One region of the Pseudomonas sp. NPDC089996 genome, then DNA from elsewhere that is predicted to be linked to it. Evidence: riboswitches for the same ligand, from Rfam matches in the RefSeq annotation. Region 1 holds a riboswitch; the other holds the start of a gene.

Evidence for each region. Region 1 has a riboswitch for cobalamin ahead of ACIPW4_RS13590 (TonB-dependent receptor). Riboswitches for the same ligand answer to the same signal wherever they lie in the genome.
Region 2: linked by a shared signal. The riboswitch ahead of ACIPW4_RS21545 (CbtB domain-containing protein) and the one ahead of ACIPW4_RS13590 (TonB-dependent receptor) in region 1 are both predicted to bind cobalamin.

The regions. Positions count from the first base shown of each region.
Region 1 covers NZ_JBIVGA010000006.1:366,165-374,082, reverse strand. Annotated here, with positions in the region: gene ACIPW4_RS13625 (sugar transporter) at 1-608, opposite strand, end outside; gene calA (vanillin reductase) at 773-1,825, opposite strand; gene ACIPW4_RS13615 (AraC family transcriptional regulator N-terminal domain-containing protein) at 2,007-2,912, shown strand; gene thpR (RNA 2',3'-cyclic phosphodiesterase) at 2,938-3,483, opposite strand; gene lpxO (lipid A hydroxylase LpxO) at 3,641-4,540, shown strand; gene ACIPW4_RS13600 (carboxymuconolactone decarboxylase family protein) at 4,634-4,978, shown strand; gene ACIPW4_RS13595 (GNAT family N-acetyltransferase) at 5,057-5,626, shown strand; cobalamin riboswitch at 5,661-5,867, shown strand; gene ACIPW4_RS13590 (TonB-dependent receptor) at 5,974-7,918, shown strand, end outside.
Region 2 covers NZ_JBIVGA010000013.1:92,095-100,012, forward strand. Annotated here, with positions in the region: gene ACIPW4_RS21530 (ATP-binding protein) at 1-154, opposite strand, end outside; gene cobN (cobaltochelatase subunit CobN) at 156-3,917, opposite strand; gene cobW (cobalamin biosynthesis protein CobW) at 3,921-4,988, opposite strand; cobalamin riboswitch at 5,089-5,300, opposite strand; cobalamin riboswitch at 5,371-5,593, shown strand; gene ACIPW4_RS21545 (CbtB domain-containing protein) at 5,703-5,888, shown strand; gene ACIPW4_RS21550 (CbtA family protein) at 5,896-6,588, shown strand; gene ACIPW4_RS21555 (cobalamin biosynthesis protein) at 6,606-6,998, shown strand; gene cobM (precorrin-4 C(11)-methyltransferase) at 7,029-7,781, shown strand; gene ACIPW4_RS21565 (DUF1272 domain-containing protein) at 7,843-7,918, shown strand, end outside.

The sequences.
Region 1 (7,918 bases):
CCGGAGTTCTGGCTGGGCAGCAACGGCAGCGACTTCATCAGGCACAGCATGGTCGCCAGCGCAACGCCGGCAATGCTCAGGAACGTGATGCGCCACCCCAACGCTTCGCCCACCACACGCCCGAGTGGAATGCCCAGCACCATCGCCAGGGTCGTGCCCGTCGCCAGCAACCCAAGCGCCTTGGCCTGCTGGCCCGGCGGCGCCACGCGCACTGCCAGTGACGCTGTGATGGCCCAGAACACGGCATGGGCCAGGGCGATGCCGATGCGGCTGACCAGCAGCATGGCAAAACTCTGCGACAACCACGACAGCAGGTGGCTGAGGATGAACACCAGGAACACGAACAGCAGCAGGCGCCGGCGTTCGATGTTACGGGTGAGCAGCATCATCGGCAGCGAAGCCAGCGCCACCACCCAGGCATAGATGGTCAGCATCAGGCCGACCTGCGCGGTGGTCATGTCGAAGCTGCTGCCGATGTCACTGAGCAGCGCCACCGGGACGAACTCGGTGGTGTTGAAGATGAAGGCCGCCAAGGCCAGGGCGATCACGCTCAGCCAGCTGCCGCCATCCGCGCTCGGCGGCAGGTGGGTGGGAATGGGTCCGTTCATGGGCAGGAATCTGTTCTCCGCAGGCAAGGCGCAAGGACGCGCATCAGGGGCCAAGTATCGGCCGCGCTGAGGCACGGGTTTGTTATTGGAAGGATTGCCCGCATGGTACGCGTCAAGTCTGGCCCTCACAACCACGAAAGGGCCAGGCCAGGCTGACGCCAGCTTCAGCCCTGCAGGGTTGCCATATCGATCACGAAGCGATACTTCACATCGCCCGCGATCATGCGCTCATAGGCCTGGTTGATGTTACGGATGTCGAGCATCTCGATGTCGCAACGGATGTCATGGGCGGCGCAGAAATCCAGCACTTCCTGGGTTTCGGCAATACCGCCGATGAGCGAACCGGCCAGCACCCGACGCTTGAGCACCAGATTGGCCGCATGCACGGCCGGGTCGATCGGCTCGATCAGGCCGACCAGGATGTGCACGCCGTCGAACTTCAGGGTTTCCAGGTACGGGTTCAGGTCGTGCTGCACCGGAATGGTGTCGAGGAGGAAGTCGAAACGGCCAGCGGCGGCACGCATCTGCTCGCCATCGGTGGACACGATCACATGGTCGGCGCCCTGCCGACGCGCTTCCTCGGCCTTGGCCTGGGAGCGGGTGAACAGGGTCACTTCGGCGCCAAGGGCCTTGGCCAGCTTGATACCCATGTGGCCCAGGCCACCCATGCCGAGGATACCGACCTTGTGGCCGGGGCCGACGCCATGGTGCTTGAGCGGCGAGTAGGTGGTGATGCCCGCGCAAAGGATCGGCGCCGCGCTGGGCAGGTCCATGCCAGCGGGGATGCGCACCACGAAGTGCTCGCTGACCACGATGCTGCTGGAGTATCCGCCCATCGTGTTGCTGCCGTCGACCCGGTCCGGGGTGGCGTAGGTCATTGTAGGGCCTTCCAGGCAGTACTGCTCCAGGTGCTTGGCGCAGGCTTCGCAGTGGCGGCACGAGTCGACCATGCAGCCGACACCGACCAGGTCGCCGACCTTATGCGAAGTGACCTGGTCACCCACGGCGGTGACCCGACCGATGATCTCGTGGCCAGGCATCAGCGGGTACACGGCAATGCCCCACTCGTTGCGTGCCTGGTGGATGTCGGAGTGGCACACGCCGCAGTAGAGGATGTCGATGGCGACATCGTCCGGGCGCGGAGCGCGGCGCTCGAAGGTCATCGGGGCCAAGGGGCTGGTCGGGGTCTGGGCGGCGTAGCCGATGGCGGTGTACATGGGGGACCTCACAGGGAAGTGAAACGATTCAGGCCGCGCATTCTGCTCGCCATCGCCCTGCTCCGCCCACGGCTGATTCTCCGGCATCCATGCCTGATCCTCCGAACCTGCCATTTGCCACCTGGCGCCGGCTGGCCAATCTGCGATCATGCCACTGTCTGATTCTCTGCCCTGGTTCATCATGCAACTGACCCGCCACGTCGATGCCAATGCCCCGCTGTGTTCGTTGATCCGCAGCCTGGCCACCCGCCCGGGTTTCGTGCCCACGCACCTGCCCCAGGTGCAGGTACTGAGCTGGGACCACTACGTGGCCAGCAGCCCGCAGATCTACGAGCCGAGCCTGATGATCCTGGCCCAGGGCAGCAAACTGGCGCGGCTGGGCCCGCGCACCCTGGAGTACGGCGCCGGGCATTACCTGGTGCAGGCGCTGTCGGTACCGTTCATGTGCGAGACCTTTGCCACCCGCGATGAGCCGCTGCTGGGCGTGGCAGTGGACATCGACCGCGGCGTGCTTGGCGAACTGGTACAGAGCATGGACCTGGCCCCCGACCCGGCGGTGCAGGCACAGACACCACAGTCGATGACTTCGGCGGCACTCGACGCCCCCATGCGTGGGTCCGTGGAACGCCTGCTGCACTGCCTGCAGGACCCCGTGGACGCCAAGGTGCTGGGCCCGGCGCGCATTCGCGAAGTGTTGTACACCGCCCTGCGCGGCCCCCAGGCGGGCGTGTTGCGGGCGCTGGTCGAACAGCAGGGGCATTTTGCCCGCATCGGCGCCGCCCTCAGCTACCTGCGCGAGCATTACGCCGAACCGCTGAGTGTCGAGGCGCTGGCGGCCTGCGCCAACATGAGCGTGTCGACCTTCCATGAGCGCTTCAAGCGCTGCACCGACATGGCGCCGATGCAGTACCTCAAGCGCCTGCGCCTGCTCAAGGCGCAGCAGATGCTGATCGGCGAGGGGCTGGGCGTGGCGCAGGCGGCGCATCGGGTGGGTTACCAGAGCACCTCGCAGTTCAGCCGCGAATACAAGCGCCAGTTTGCCCGCAGCCCGGGGGATGAACTGCCCTACCAGAGCCTGCCGGTCTGAACAGGCACGAGCGCCCTGGCTGGCGCTAATCTGTCAAAGGCCACTGTGCCAATGGCCAGTAACGCCCCTTGCGCGATTCGTACAGGGTGAAATTCCTGGCGCTGAGGTGGAACTCGGGCATCACGGTCGCCTCCGGGGCCTGCCCGCGAAAGTCCCGCGACAAGGTGAGGTGCGGACGGTAGTCACGGGCCTGCCCATCGAACCCCATTGGCAACAACGCCTGCTGCAGGGCATAGACCAACTGGCGCAAGGCGGCGGGCGTTTCCTCTGGTTCCAGCACCAGCACCTTGGCGCGCTGCCAGGTTTTCAGCTGGTCCAGCAGCAGGCGCAACGGCGCACCCGGCCGCGCCAGGTTGTCCACCGCCGCGCAGATTGCCGGCACCTGGGCCGCATCCACATCACCGAGAAACAGCAAGGTCAGGTGGAAGTTGTCACTGGGCACCGGCTTGCCGCTGCGCAGGGTCAGGCCGCGCCGCCACTGGCTGATCGCACGGCGCTGGGCGTCGCTGACAGGCAAGGCGAAGAACAACCGTTTGAAGGGTGCGCCACTCGGGCGAATGTCCTGGACCATGTGAACTCCATCACGTGAAACGATTGCGCACGACGCGGGGCCTTACACCAAGGTCGGCCCACATTGACGTAACAATATGTACAAACTCCCACCTCGATTGTTTATGCTGGCGAGCTTATGCCATGGCGCATGGCCATTTTTCGACAAGTAACCGTCCATGAAAATTGCACTCGTATTGATCTTTGTCCTCTCGATCGCCTATGTTCACCTGCGCGGTCGGGTGCGCCACAAGCTGACCCGTCAGCTGGGCGACCACTCCAGCTTCCTGGCCCCGGTCAACAGCTTCCTGTACCTGTTCTCGAAGCACCCGGCCAAGCCCTACCTGCCGGTCGAGGCCTTCCCGGAATTGCAGCCGCTCATGGACCACTGGCAGGAGATTCGTGTCGAAGGCCAGCAGTTGCTGCACGTGGGCGAAATCAAGAAGTCCGACAATTATGACGACGTCGGTTTCAATTCGTTCTTCAAGACCGGCTGGAAGCGCTTTTACCTCAAGTGGTACGGCGAAAGCCACCCGTCTGCGATGACCCTGTGCCCGCGCACCACCGAGTTGCTGCAAGGCATCGGTACGGTCAAGGCGGCGATGTTCGCCACCCTGCCACCAGGCGCCAAGCTGGTCCGTCACCGTGACCCATATGCCGGCTCGTACCGCTTCCACCTCGGCCTGGACACGCCGAACGATGACGGTTGCTACATCGATGTGGACGGTGAAAAGTATTCCTGGCGCGACGGCGAGGGCGTGGTCTTCGACGAGACCTACATCCACTACGCGGCCAACACCACCGAACACAACCGCATCATCCTGTTCTGCGACATCGAGCGCCCGCTGAAGTATCGCTGGGCCACCGCCTTCAACCGCTGGTTCAGCCGCAACGTCATGGCCGCCGCCGCAGCGCCCAACGACGCAGGCGACAAGACCGGTGGCATCAACCGCCTGTTCACCCGCATCTACAAGATTCGCGAGCGTGGCAAGGCGCTGAAAAAGCGCAACCGCATGCGCTACTACCTGGAGAAGTGGCTGGTGGTCGCGGCCTTGGTGCTGGTCTTCGTCTACATCTGAAGCCTTTCCTGCAGCCTATCGCCGGCAACCGGCGACAGGCGGAATTTCGACTAGCCTGAAAGCTCCTCCCGCAAACCTCCCAAGGTGAAGACGATGAGCATGATGGACTGGGACGCCTACCGTAAGCAGTTGATGGCCGGCATCGGCGATCTCAAGCAATTGTCCCCCGACACCGTGGCCGGCTACATGACCGCCAGCGGTGCGGGTGCCAAGACCAACCACCTGGACGCCAAGACCCGCGAACTGATCTCTTTGGCCGTAGCGGTTACCACCCGCTGCGACGGATGCATCGCCGTGCACTCGCAGCAGGCCGTCAAGCAAGGTGCTACCCGCGAGGAGATCGCCGAGGCGCTGGGTGTGGCCGTGGCGATGAATGCCGGGGCCGCGCTGGTCTACTCGGCCCGCGCCATGGACGCCGTGGGCAAGGCCAACGGCTGAAGCCAGACGGCGTCGCCGCCCTTGCGCGACGGCGCCGCGCCACCCAGACTTGGCGGTCTAGCCACTGCAGGTACCGCCATGATCCACATCCGCCCCATGACGCCCGACGACTTCGAGCGTTTCTGGCCAACCTTCCAGGCCATCGTACAGGCCCGCGAAACCTACGCCTTCGACCCGGCACTGAGCGTCGAGCAGGCCCGCCAGCTGTGGCTGCAACTGCCGCTGCGCACGCTGGTGGCCGAAGAAGATGGCGAACTGCTCGGTTCCTACTACCTCAAGGCCAACGCCGCAGGCCCCGGCGCGCACGTCGGCAACTGCGGCTACATGGTCTGCGAAGCCGCCCGTGGCCGTGGCGTGGCCCGGCTGATGTGCGAGCACTCGCAGAAGCTGGCACGCCAGGAGGGCTTCCTGGCGCTGCAGTTCAATTCGGTGGTGGCGAGCAACGAAGCGGCCGTGGCGCTATGGACCAAGCTGGGCTTCGAGACCGTTGGCCGCCTGCCCAAGGCCTATCGCCATGCCCGCCTGGGGCTGGTCGACTGCCTGGTGATGTACAAATGGCTGGCCGATGAGCCGGTGGTGGAGAAGCCCGCCCTGCTGATAGGGCGCAAGAACATCGAGGCACGGGTGTCACGCCGCCGCGGGCGCTGATACGCGCATTTGACGCGCCTGCCATTCGATGGTCAGATGCGCGCCAGTTTCAGGTGTCCTGCGCCGCCGTGCGCAGGGTGAAACGGGAAGCCGGTGCGTCGTGGTCCACGACAAGTCCGGCGCTGCCCCCGCAACGGTAAGCGAGCGATGCCTTCGACACACCACTGTGCGCCAGCATGGGAAGGTGAAGGCCTCACGACCCTCGCAAGCCCGGAGACCGGCCTGAAGCGTCACTTGGCAACCCGCGGTGGGCGGGCGCAGGCCGGTATCCGCGTGCGCCTGCGTACGGGGTGCGCCTTTGCGTGTTTTCCACCGGGATCCATTCATTCCTGCAGCAGTGGAACGACATGTCCCGATTCATCAAGCTTCATCCCCTGGCGGCCTGCCTGGCCGTTACCCTGCCAGCCCTGGCCGACGAACCCATACTGAACCTGCCCTCCACGGCCATCACCGATAGCCGCGACCCACAACGTGTCGACCTGGCCACGCCGGGCGAGGCTGGTTCACGCTTGAACCTCAGCGCCCTGGAAACCCCGGCCAGCACCAGCAGCATCAGTGCCGCCCAGATCGAGCAGCGCAACAACTTCACCGTGCAGGATGCCGTGACCCGCTCGCCCGGCATCACCTTCATCGGCAACCCCGGTGATGGCGGCACGGGCCTGTCGGCACGTGGCTTCACCGGCCACGGCTCGGTGATGACCCTGTTCGACGGCGCGCGCCTGTATACCGGGGCCGGCACCCAGACGTTCCCGGTCGACCCGTGGATGGTGGAGCAGATCGACGTGATCCGCGGCCCGGCGTCGGTGCTGCACGGCGAAGGTGCCACCGGCGCGGTGGTCAACGTGATCCCGAAAAAACCGTTCGTGGGCGACATCCACAATCGCCTGCGGCTTGGCTACGGTTCGTGGGACCGCCAGCAGCTTGGCCTGGACAGCGGCGGCAGCCTCAGCGAACGCCTGAGCTACCGCCTGACCCTCAACCAGCAGGCCGGCAACGGCTGGGTCGACCGCACCGACTCGCGCAGCCTGGCCCTGAGCGCGGCGCTGCGCTTTGATGCCAACGACGACCTGAGCTTCACCCTCGCCCACGAACGCGGCGACGCCCAACCGGCCAATTATTACGGCACACCGCTGATCGACGGCCACTACCGCAGCAGCCTGCGCAAGAAGAACTACAACATCCAGAACGATGTGCAGCGCTATCACGACGAGTGGACCCGCCTGAGCACCGACTGGACGATCAGCGATCAGCTCAGCGCCAGCAACCAGCTGTACTACATCAAGAGCCGCCGCCACTGGCGCAACGCCGAGAACTACAGCTGGGACGCCGACCGCGAGCAGCTGGAGCGCCAGAGCTACCTGGAGATCAGGCACAACCAGGAGCAGATCGGCGACCGCCAGACCTTCACCTTCGACCACAGCCTGTTCGGGCTGGCCAGCAAGACGCTGGTCGGTGTCGAATACAACAAGGTGCGTTTCAACGTCGACAGCAACCGGCCCTACAACGACGTGGGTGGCGACTACATCGACCCGTGGCAGCCGACCCCGGGCTGGTTCCACAGCGAGTCGCCGACCCGCCCACAGACGTTGTCCACCACACACACCTTCGCGCTGTTCGCCGAAAACCGCCTGCAGCTCAGCGAACGCCTGTCGCTGGTCAGCGGCGTGCGCCGCGACCAGAACCACATCGACCGCGACAACCTGGTCGACGGCAGCCACAGTGACCGCAGCCTGCAAGGCGGCAACTGGCGCGCCGGGCTGGTGTTCGCGGTGAGCGACGACCTGTCGCTGTACGGTCAGTACTCCACCAGCGAGGACGGCGTGGACAACCTGGTCAGCCTCGCCTCGTCGCAGATGCACTACGACCTGACCGAGGCCAGGCAGACCGAGCTGGGCCTCAAGCAGCGCTTCTGGGAGGGCCGTGGCGAGTGGACGCTGGCGGCGTTCCATATCGTCAAGAAGAAGCTGCTGGTGGATGACCCTGTCACCCACGAGGCGCAGCAGGCCGGGCAGCAGACCTCCGATGGCCTGGAGGCGTCGCTGGAGCTGGCTCTGGGGCAGCAGTGGCAGGTGTCGGCCAATGCCTCGCTGGTGCGGGCGAAATACGATGACTTCGACGACGTGGTCGATGGCGCGGCCCAGGACCGTGCCGGCAACCGCCCGGCCAATGTGCCGCGGCGCGCGGCCAACCTGTGGCTGAGCAAGGGCTTCGGCCAGCAGGTGGAGGCCGGGATCGGCGCGCGGTATGTGGATGAGCGTTATGCCGACACGGCCAACAGCCAGCGTGCGCCGG
Region 2 (7,918 bases), on a different contig from region 1:
CCAAGCCGCGAGCCAGGGTGCTCTTGGCCATGCCGCGCGGGCCTTCGATGAGCACGCCGCCGATCTTCGGGTCGATGGCCGTCAGGCACAGGGCCAGCTTGAGGTCTTCGGCACCGACCACGGCGGCCAACGGAAATTGCAGGGGTTCAGTCATTTCAAGCCTGTTCCTCGCCGTCGAGCAACTGCTCCTCGAGCGCTTCGCGGTAGTCACCAGGGGCTTCCCAGAGCCCGCGCTGCTGGGCTTCCAGCAAGCGTTCGGTGAGGTCACGCAGGGCCTCGGGGTTGTGCTCGCGCATGAAGTCGCGGGTCGCCGGGTCTAGCACGTAGGCATCGGCCAGCGACTGGTAATGATGGTCGTCGATCAGGTGCGTGGTGGCGTCGAAGGCGAACAGGTTGTCGACCGTCGCGGCCAGTTCGAACGCACCCTTGTAGCCGTGGCGCTTCGCCCCGTCGATCCATTTCGGGTTCAGGGCTCGGGCACGGATCACGCGGTTCAGCTCTTCTTTCAAGGTGCGGATGCGCGGCCGGTCGGCCTGGCTGTGATCGCCGTGGTAACTGGCCACCACAGCACCGGACAAGGTCTCCGATGCCGCCAGCATGCCCCCCTGAAACTGATAGTAATCATTAGAATCGAGCAGGTCGTGCTCGTGGTTGTCCTGGTTCTGCAGCACCGCCTGCACCTGGCCCAGGCGCCGGGCGAACTGGGCTCGCGCCGGCGTGCCTTCATCACTGGCTCCGTAGGCGTAGCCGCCGTGGTTGAGGTACACCTCGGCGAGGTCGTCACGGCTGTGCCACAGTCGCCCTTCGATGGCATTCTGCACGCCGGCACCGTAGGCACCCGGTTTGGCACCGAACACCCGCCAACCAGCCTGGCGTGCCGCCTGTTCGGCCTCCACGCCCTGCGCCTGCAGGCTGGCGCGCTCGTTGCGTACCCGTGCGGCCAGGGGGTTGAGGTCGTCCGGCTCGTCCAGTGCCGCCACGGCCTGCACAGCGGCGTCGAACAGGCGGATCAGGTTGCCGAAGGCATCCCGGAAGAAGCCCGAAACACGCAATGTCACGTCTACCCGCGGGCGGTCGAGCAGGCTCAGCGGCAGGATCTCGAAGTCGTCGACACGCTGACTGGCGGTGGCCCATACCGGGCGCACGCCCATCAACGCCATGGCCTGGGCGATGTCGTCCCCCCCCGTGCGCATGGTCGCCGTGCCCCACACCGATAAGCCAAGCTGACGCAGGTGGTCGCCATGGTCCTGCAGGTGCCGTTCAAGGATCAGGTTGGCCGAGGCGAACCCCAGGCGCCAGGCCGTGGTGGTCGGCAGGTTGCGCACGTCCACGGTATAGAAGTTGCGCCCGGTGGGCAGCACGTCCAGTCGGCCACGGCTGGGGGCACCGCTGGGCCCAGCGGGGACGAAACGCCCTGCAAGCGCGGCGAGCAGGCCGTTGATTTCGGCAGCGCCGCAGGCGTCCAGATCTGGCGCCACCTGCTCGCGCAGGGCTTGAATCACTTGGTGCACCGGCTGCCATTCAGCCTGCTCGGGGAGTTGCACATGCCCCTCCAGTGCCTGCTCGATGATGCGCAGCGCCAGCAGCTCAAGGCGCTCCCGGGTGTCACCCGCCGTGCGCCACACGCCCTCGTTCACGGCCCGCAGCAGCGGCGGACGGGGGCCTGACCAGGCCTCGCCGAGGTCGCAATCGAGCGGATCGAAACCCAGGCTCAGTGCCCTGGCCAGCGTGCGCAACAAGCTGGCATTGCCACCGCGGCCATCGCCCCGCTCCACGCGCAGCAAGGCCAGCAAGGTATCGATGCGCAGGCGTGCCTGCGGCGACTGGCCGAAGACATGCAGGCCATCGCGAATCTGCGACTCCTTGAGGTCGCACAGGTAGGTGTCCAGGCGCGGCAGCCATACCGCCGCATCGTCCAGCTGGCCTTCGAGCTGCAACTCGCGGTCGATGTGGTTGGCCTTGACCAGCTCCAGTATGTCGCGTTGCAGTTCGCGGGCGCGCCGTGGGTCGAGCAACTGTGCTTCGTAGAATTCGTCCGCCAGCTGTTCCAGATGACGCAATGGGCCATAGGTTTCGGCGCGGGTCAGCGGCGGCATCAGGTGATCGATGATCACCGCCTGGGTACGGCGCTTGGCCTGGGCACCTTCGCCCGGGTCATTGACGATGAACGGGTAGATGTTCGGCAGCGGGCCGAGCAGTGCGTCCGGCCAGCACTGCGCAGACAGGCCGACGCCCTTGCCGGGCAGCCATTCCAGGTTGCCGTGCTTGCCGACGTGGATGACGGCATCAGCAGCAAAGGCATGGCGCAGCCAGAAGTGAAACGCCAGGTAACCATGCGGCGGCACCAGGTCCGGGTCGTGGTACACCGCGCTGGGGTCGACCTGATAGCCCCGCGCAGGCTGGATGCCGACGAAGGTCAGACCGAAGCGCAGGCCAGCCACCATCAGGCGGCCTTCGCGGTACATCGGGTCCTGCTCGGGCGGCCCCCAACGCTCCAGCACCGCCCGGCGATTGGCCTCGGGCAGACGCGCGAAGGCTGCCTGGTAATCCGCCAGGCTCAGGCTCTGGGCGCAGGGGCGCTGGTCGAGGTGATCGAGGTCGTTGGTGACCCCGCCAAGCAACTGATGAATCAGTTGCGTGCCGCTGCCTGGCAGCGCTGCCAGCGGATACCCCTCGGCCTGCAGTGCCTTGAGGATGTTCAAGGCGGCTGCCGGGGTGTCCAGGCCGACGCCATTGCCGATACGGCCATCGCGGGTCGGGTAGTTGGCCAGCACCAGGGCCACACGCTTTTGCCCATTGGGCAGGCGCGACAGCTCGACCCAGCGCCGCGCCAGTTCGGCGACGAAGTCCATGCGCTCGGGGTGCGCGCGGTAACAGACCACGTCGGACTGGCTGCGCTCGCTGCGCCAGGCCATGTCCTTGAAGCTCACCGGGCGGGTGATGATGCGCCCGTCCAGCTCCGGCAAAGCGATGTGCATGGCCAGGTCGCGAGCACCGAGGCCTTGCTCGCTGGCTTCCCAACCCGGTTGGTTGTCCTGCGCGCAGATAGCCTGCAGCACCGGGATATCACGACGAAATGGGCGCAGGTTGGGACGTTCCGGGCTGGACAGGGCAAATCCCGTGGTATTGATCAACACCTCGGCGCCCACTTCGTCCAGCCAGGCCTCGACCTGCTCCAGGCAGGCGCTTTCCTTGAGGCTGGCCACTGCGATAGGCAGCGGATTGAGGCCGGCTGCCTGCAAGCGCTCGCAGAACGTGTCGATGAATGCGGTGTTGGCGGCTTGCAGGTGTGAGCGATAGAACAGCAGCGGCGCCACCGGGTATTCGGCGTTCCATTGCCTGTACCAATCCTCCAGTTGCGCGCCGGGTGTGCGCGGGTGATACACCGAGGTCCTTGGCAATGGTTGCGGTTCGTCCCAGTGATAATCGCGCCCCAACCACTGGTTGGCCAGGCACCTGAACAGGTTGACGGCATTGCTTTTGCCACCCTGGCGCAAGTAATGCCAGAGGCGCTCGGCCGGCTCGCCGGTGACGGTGCCGAGGCTTGTCAGCTCCGGGTCCGGGCGGTCATCGCCGGGGACCATGATCAGTTGCACACCCCGCGCAGCCAGTTCGACCAATTGCTCGACGCCATAGCGCCAGTAGCCCACGCCGCCGTGCAGTGATACCAGGATCACCTTGGCATGGCGCAGCACCTCGTCGACATACAGGTCGACCGAGGCATGGTTCTGCACCTGCATCGGGTTGGCCAGGCGCAGGCTGGGGAAATCCTCCGGCAGTTGCTCGGCGGTCTCGGCGAGCAATGCCAGGTGCGAGTCGCCGCTGCAGAGGATCACCAGGTCGGCGGGTGTCTGGCCGAGGTCGGCAATGCTGTCGTCCGGCACGAAGCCGCCGGGCTGGGTCCGCAGCAGGTGCATGGGTCAGGCGCCCAGGGCCTGGCGCAGGCGCGCTTCCAGTTGCACGGCGTCGAGGTCCTGGCCGATCAGCACCAGGCGGGTGATGCGTGGCTCGTCGGCGCGCCAGGCGCGGTCGAAGTGTTTGTCGAAACGGGTACCCACACCCTGCACCAGCAGACGCATCGGTTTGCCAGGGATGGCCGCAAAGCCTTTGGCGCGCAGGATGCCGAACTCCACGACCAGCTGGGTCAGGGCATCGAGCAGCAGGCTTTCGTCGGCTTCGGGCAGGTCGATGGAGATCGAGTCAAAGGCGTCGTGATCGTGATCGTCATGATCGTCGCCGTCATGGTGGGAATCGTGGTGGGTGCGGCGGCCATCGATGTGCGCCTCGGACTCGGCGCCTACGCCCAGCAGCACGTCCAGCGGCAGTCGGCCGCGACTGGCCTCGATTACCTTGACCGCGGGCGGCAGCTCTTCGGCCACTTCGGCACGGACCTTGGCCAGGCCTGCGGCGTCGATCAGGTCGGCCTTGTTCAGTACCACCAGGTCGGCGCTGGCCAGCTGGTCGGCGAACAGTTCGTGCAGCGGCGATTCGTGGTCCAGGTTGGGGTCCAGCTTGCGTTGCGCGTCGACCTGCTCGGGGTAGGCGGCGAAGGTGCCGGCGGCCACGGCCGGGCTGTCGACAACAGTGATGACGGCGTCAACGGTGCAGGCATTGCGGATTTCCGGCCACTGGAAGGCTTGCACCAGCGGCTTGGGCAGCGCCAGGCCGCTGGTTTCGATGAGGATGTGATCGAGATCGCCGCGGCGGGCGACCAGTTCGCGCATCACCGGGAAGAACTCTTCCTGCACGGTGCAGCACAGGCAGCCATTGGCCAGTTCATAGACACGGCCGCTGGCTTCTTCCTCGGTGCAGCCGATGCTGCACTGCTTGAGGATTTCGCCGTCGATGCCAAGTTCGCCGAATTCATTGACGATGACCGCGATGCGGCGGCCCTGGGCGTTGTCGAGCATGTGGCGGAGCAAGGTGGTCTTGCCCGAGCCGAGGAAGCCGGTGACGATGGTGACGGGGAGCTTGGCCAGTGTTTTCATGTCGCGTTGCCCTTGGCAGGTTGGCGCGGGCACACGGGACGTAAAGCCACAGGCCAGGCCGGCCGGGCTCGTTCGCCACCGGATCACCCCGCCCGGTTGAAAGTCGAAATCGTCTCGAGGCAGGTCTCCTGGCTTGCACCGTTCCAGCGCTTCACGGGGAAGCATCTGGCGGGATGACGCCTTCCCGCGCCTGGGCGCAGTGGCTGTGTCGATCCGTTATCGGTGCCTACAGTTGCGGGGGCAGCCGCGGCGTGTACCGCGTTCCCGTCTTAGCTTCGGCATGGCCGAAGAACCTCGAAGCCGCAAGGCTACGCGGGGGGTGGCGGGTGGTCAACCGAATGATGGTTCAGCAACCATTTGACGGCACTCTCGCCCCGTGCTCTCCTTACGCCTTGCGTCAGGTGCCCCTATGGGGTGAAACGGGAAATCGGTGCGTCGCAGGCCCTCGCCAGGGCCGGGCAAATCCGGTGCTGCCCCCGCAACGGTAAGCGAGCGAAGCGTCCAGACCACTGTGCCACGCAGTCCGGCATGGGAAGGTGATGCTTTCAAAGGAGCCCTGCTCCTCCTCGCAAGCCCGGAGACCGGCCTGTCGTTCATGAACACCCCGCGGTGGGCGGGCGCTGTCGCATTCCCCCGGGCGCCTCGCACCCGGGGCTGCCGCGCTTGTCCATTGCCCCATTGTCTTTATAAAAAAGCAAAGCAGAGGAACGCGTCATGCCCGTCACCAGTGCCAAACACAGCATCGCTACGCCCGTCCCCCTCAGCCAGCGCGTGGTCATCGCCGTCGGCGCCAGCCTGCTCGGCCTGTGCCTGGTCTACTTTGCCGGCTTCTCGCACATCGAAGCCGTGCACAACGCCGCGCACGACACCCGCCACAGCGCCGCCTTCCCTTGCCACTGAGGCTGCCATGATCAAGCGTATCGCCCGCACTGCCGGGTTCAGCGGCCTGCTCGCCGCCCTGTTGCTGACCCTGCTGCAAAGCTTCTGGGTCGCACCGCTGATCCTCCAGGCGGAAACCTACGAATCGGCCGCCCCTGCCGCCGAACACCATAACCACGGCGAAGAGGCCGTCGCTGGCCACAGCCACAGCGAAGAAGCCTGGTCGCCCGAAGATGGCTGGCAGCGCATCCTCTCGACCACCGGTGGCAATCTGGTGGTGGCCGTCGGCTTCGCGCTGATCCTCGCCGCCCTTTACAGCCTGCGCGAACCGGGGCGCACCAGTACCGGCGCGCTGTGGGGGCTGGCCGGCTTCGCCGTGTTCTGCCTGGCGCCCACCCTGGGCTTGCCACCAGAGCTGCCAGGGACGGCTGCCGCCGACCTCGGTCAGCGCCAGAGCTGGTGGATCGGCACTGCAGCCGCGACCGCATTGGGCCTGGCACTGCTGGTGTTTGCACGCCATGGGGTGCTCAAGGCACTGGGCGCCGTGTTGCTGGTGGTACCGCACCTGATCGGCGCGCCGCAGCCGGAGGTTCACGAAAGCCTGGCCCCGCAAGCCCTGGAAGCTCAATTCAAGATCGCGTCCTGGCTGACCAACGCAGTGTTCTGGGTAGCCCTGGGCCTGCTCAGCGCCTGGCTGTATCGCCGCTCCAGCCACGCCTGATGGCCATCGCCCTACCCATGCCGGCGCTGTACGCCGGCTTCGGTTGCCGCCGCGGCTGCCCGGTGGAGGCCCTGGACACCTTGCTGCAGGAAGTGCTGCAGCGGCATGGCCTGAGCGCCGCAGCACTTCGTGGCATTGCCAGCATCGCCGGCAAAGGCGATGAACCAGGCCTGCAACAGCTCGCTGCACGTCACGCACTGCCATTGGTGGTTTTCGAAGCGGGGCAACTGCTGGCGTTCGAGCCACTGCTCAGCCACCGCTCGGCCGTCGCCTACGCGCACAGCGGATGCTGGGGCGTAGCCGAGAGCACGGCACTGGCACTGGCCAGCCTCAGCCACACAAGCGCCACGCTCCGGGTAGCGCGGCAGGTGCTCGGCCCCGCTACCCTGGCGCTGGCCTGCGCCGGATAATCGCTTCTTTCATCTGTCCAAGGATTTGCCATGACGGTCTACTTCATCGGCGCCGGCCCCGGCGACCCGGAACTGATCACGGTCAAGGGCCAGCGCCTGATCCGTCAGTGCCCGGTGATCATCTACGCAGGCTCCCTGGTACCCGCAGCGGTGCTCGAGGGCCATCAGGCCGAGACAGTCATCAATAGCGCCGAACTGCACCTCGAACAGATCATCGACGCCATCCGTGCCGCGCATGCCAAGGGCCACGACGTGGCCCGCGTGCACAGTGGTGACCCGAGCCTGTACGGTGCCATTGGCGAGCAGATCCGGCATCTGCGCGAACTGGGCATCGACTACCAGATCATCCCAGGGGTCACGGCCACCGCCGCCAGTGCAGCGCTGCTTGGCTGTGAACTGACCCTGCCGCAAGTCGCGCAGACGGTCATCCTCACCCGCTACGGCGACAGCTCACCCATGCCCGCAGGCGAACAGCTCGCTGACCTGGCCCGCCATGGCAGCACCCTGGCCATCCACCTCGGGGTCAAGCACCTGCCACGCATCGTAGAAGAACTGCTGCCTCACTACGGCACCGACTGCCCGGTCGCGGTGGTGCATCGTGCCACTTGGCCAGACCAGGACTGGGTGCGCGGGACGCTGGCCGATATTGTCGAACAGGTTGCCAGCAAGGGCTTTCGTCGCACCGCACTGATTCTTGTCGGCCATGTGCTGGGCGATGCGCCGTTCAGCGAATCGGCGCTGTACCGCGCCGGCCACGCCCACCTGTACCGTCCCGGCGACTAGCATTGCCAAGGCGATGAGAGGCGGAGCAGACTGCGCTTTCCACCCGACCGGAGGGATACCCATGCTGGAGCTACGCCCGAATTGCGAGTGCTGTGATGCCGATCTGCCGGGCGACAGCCCTGACGCCATGATCTGCT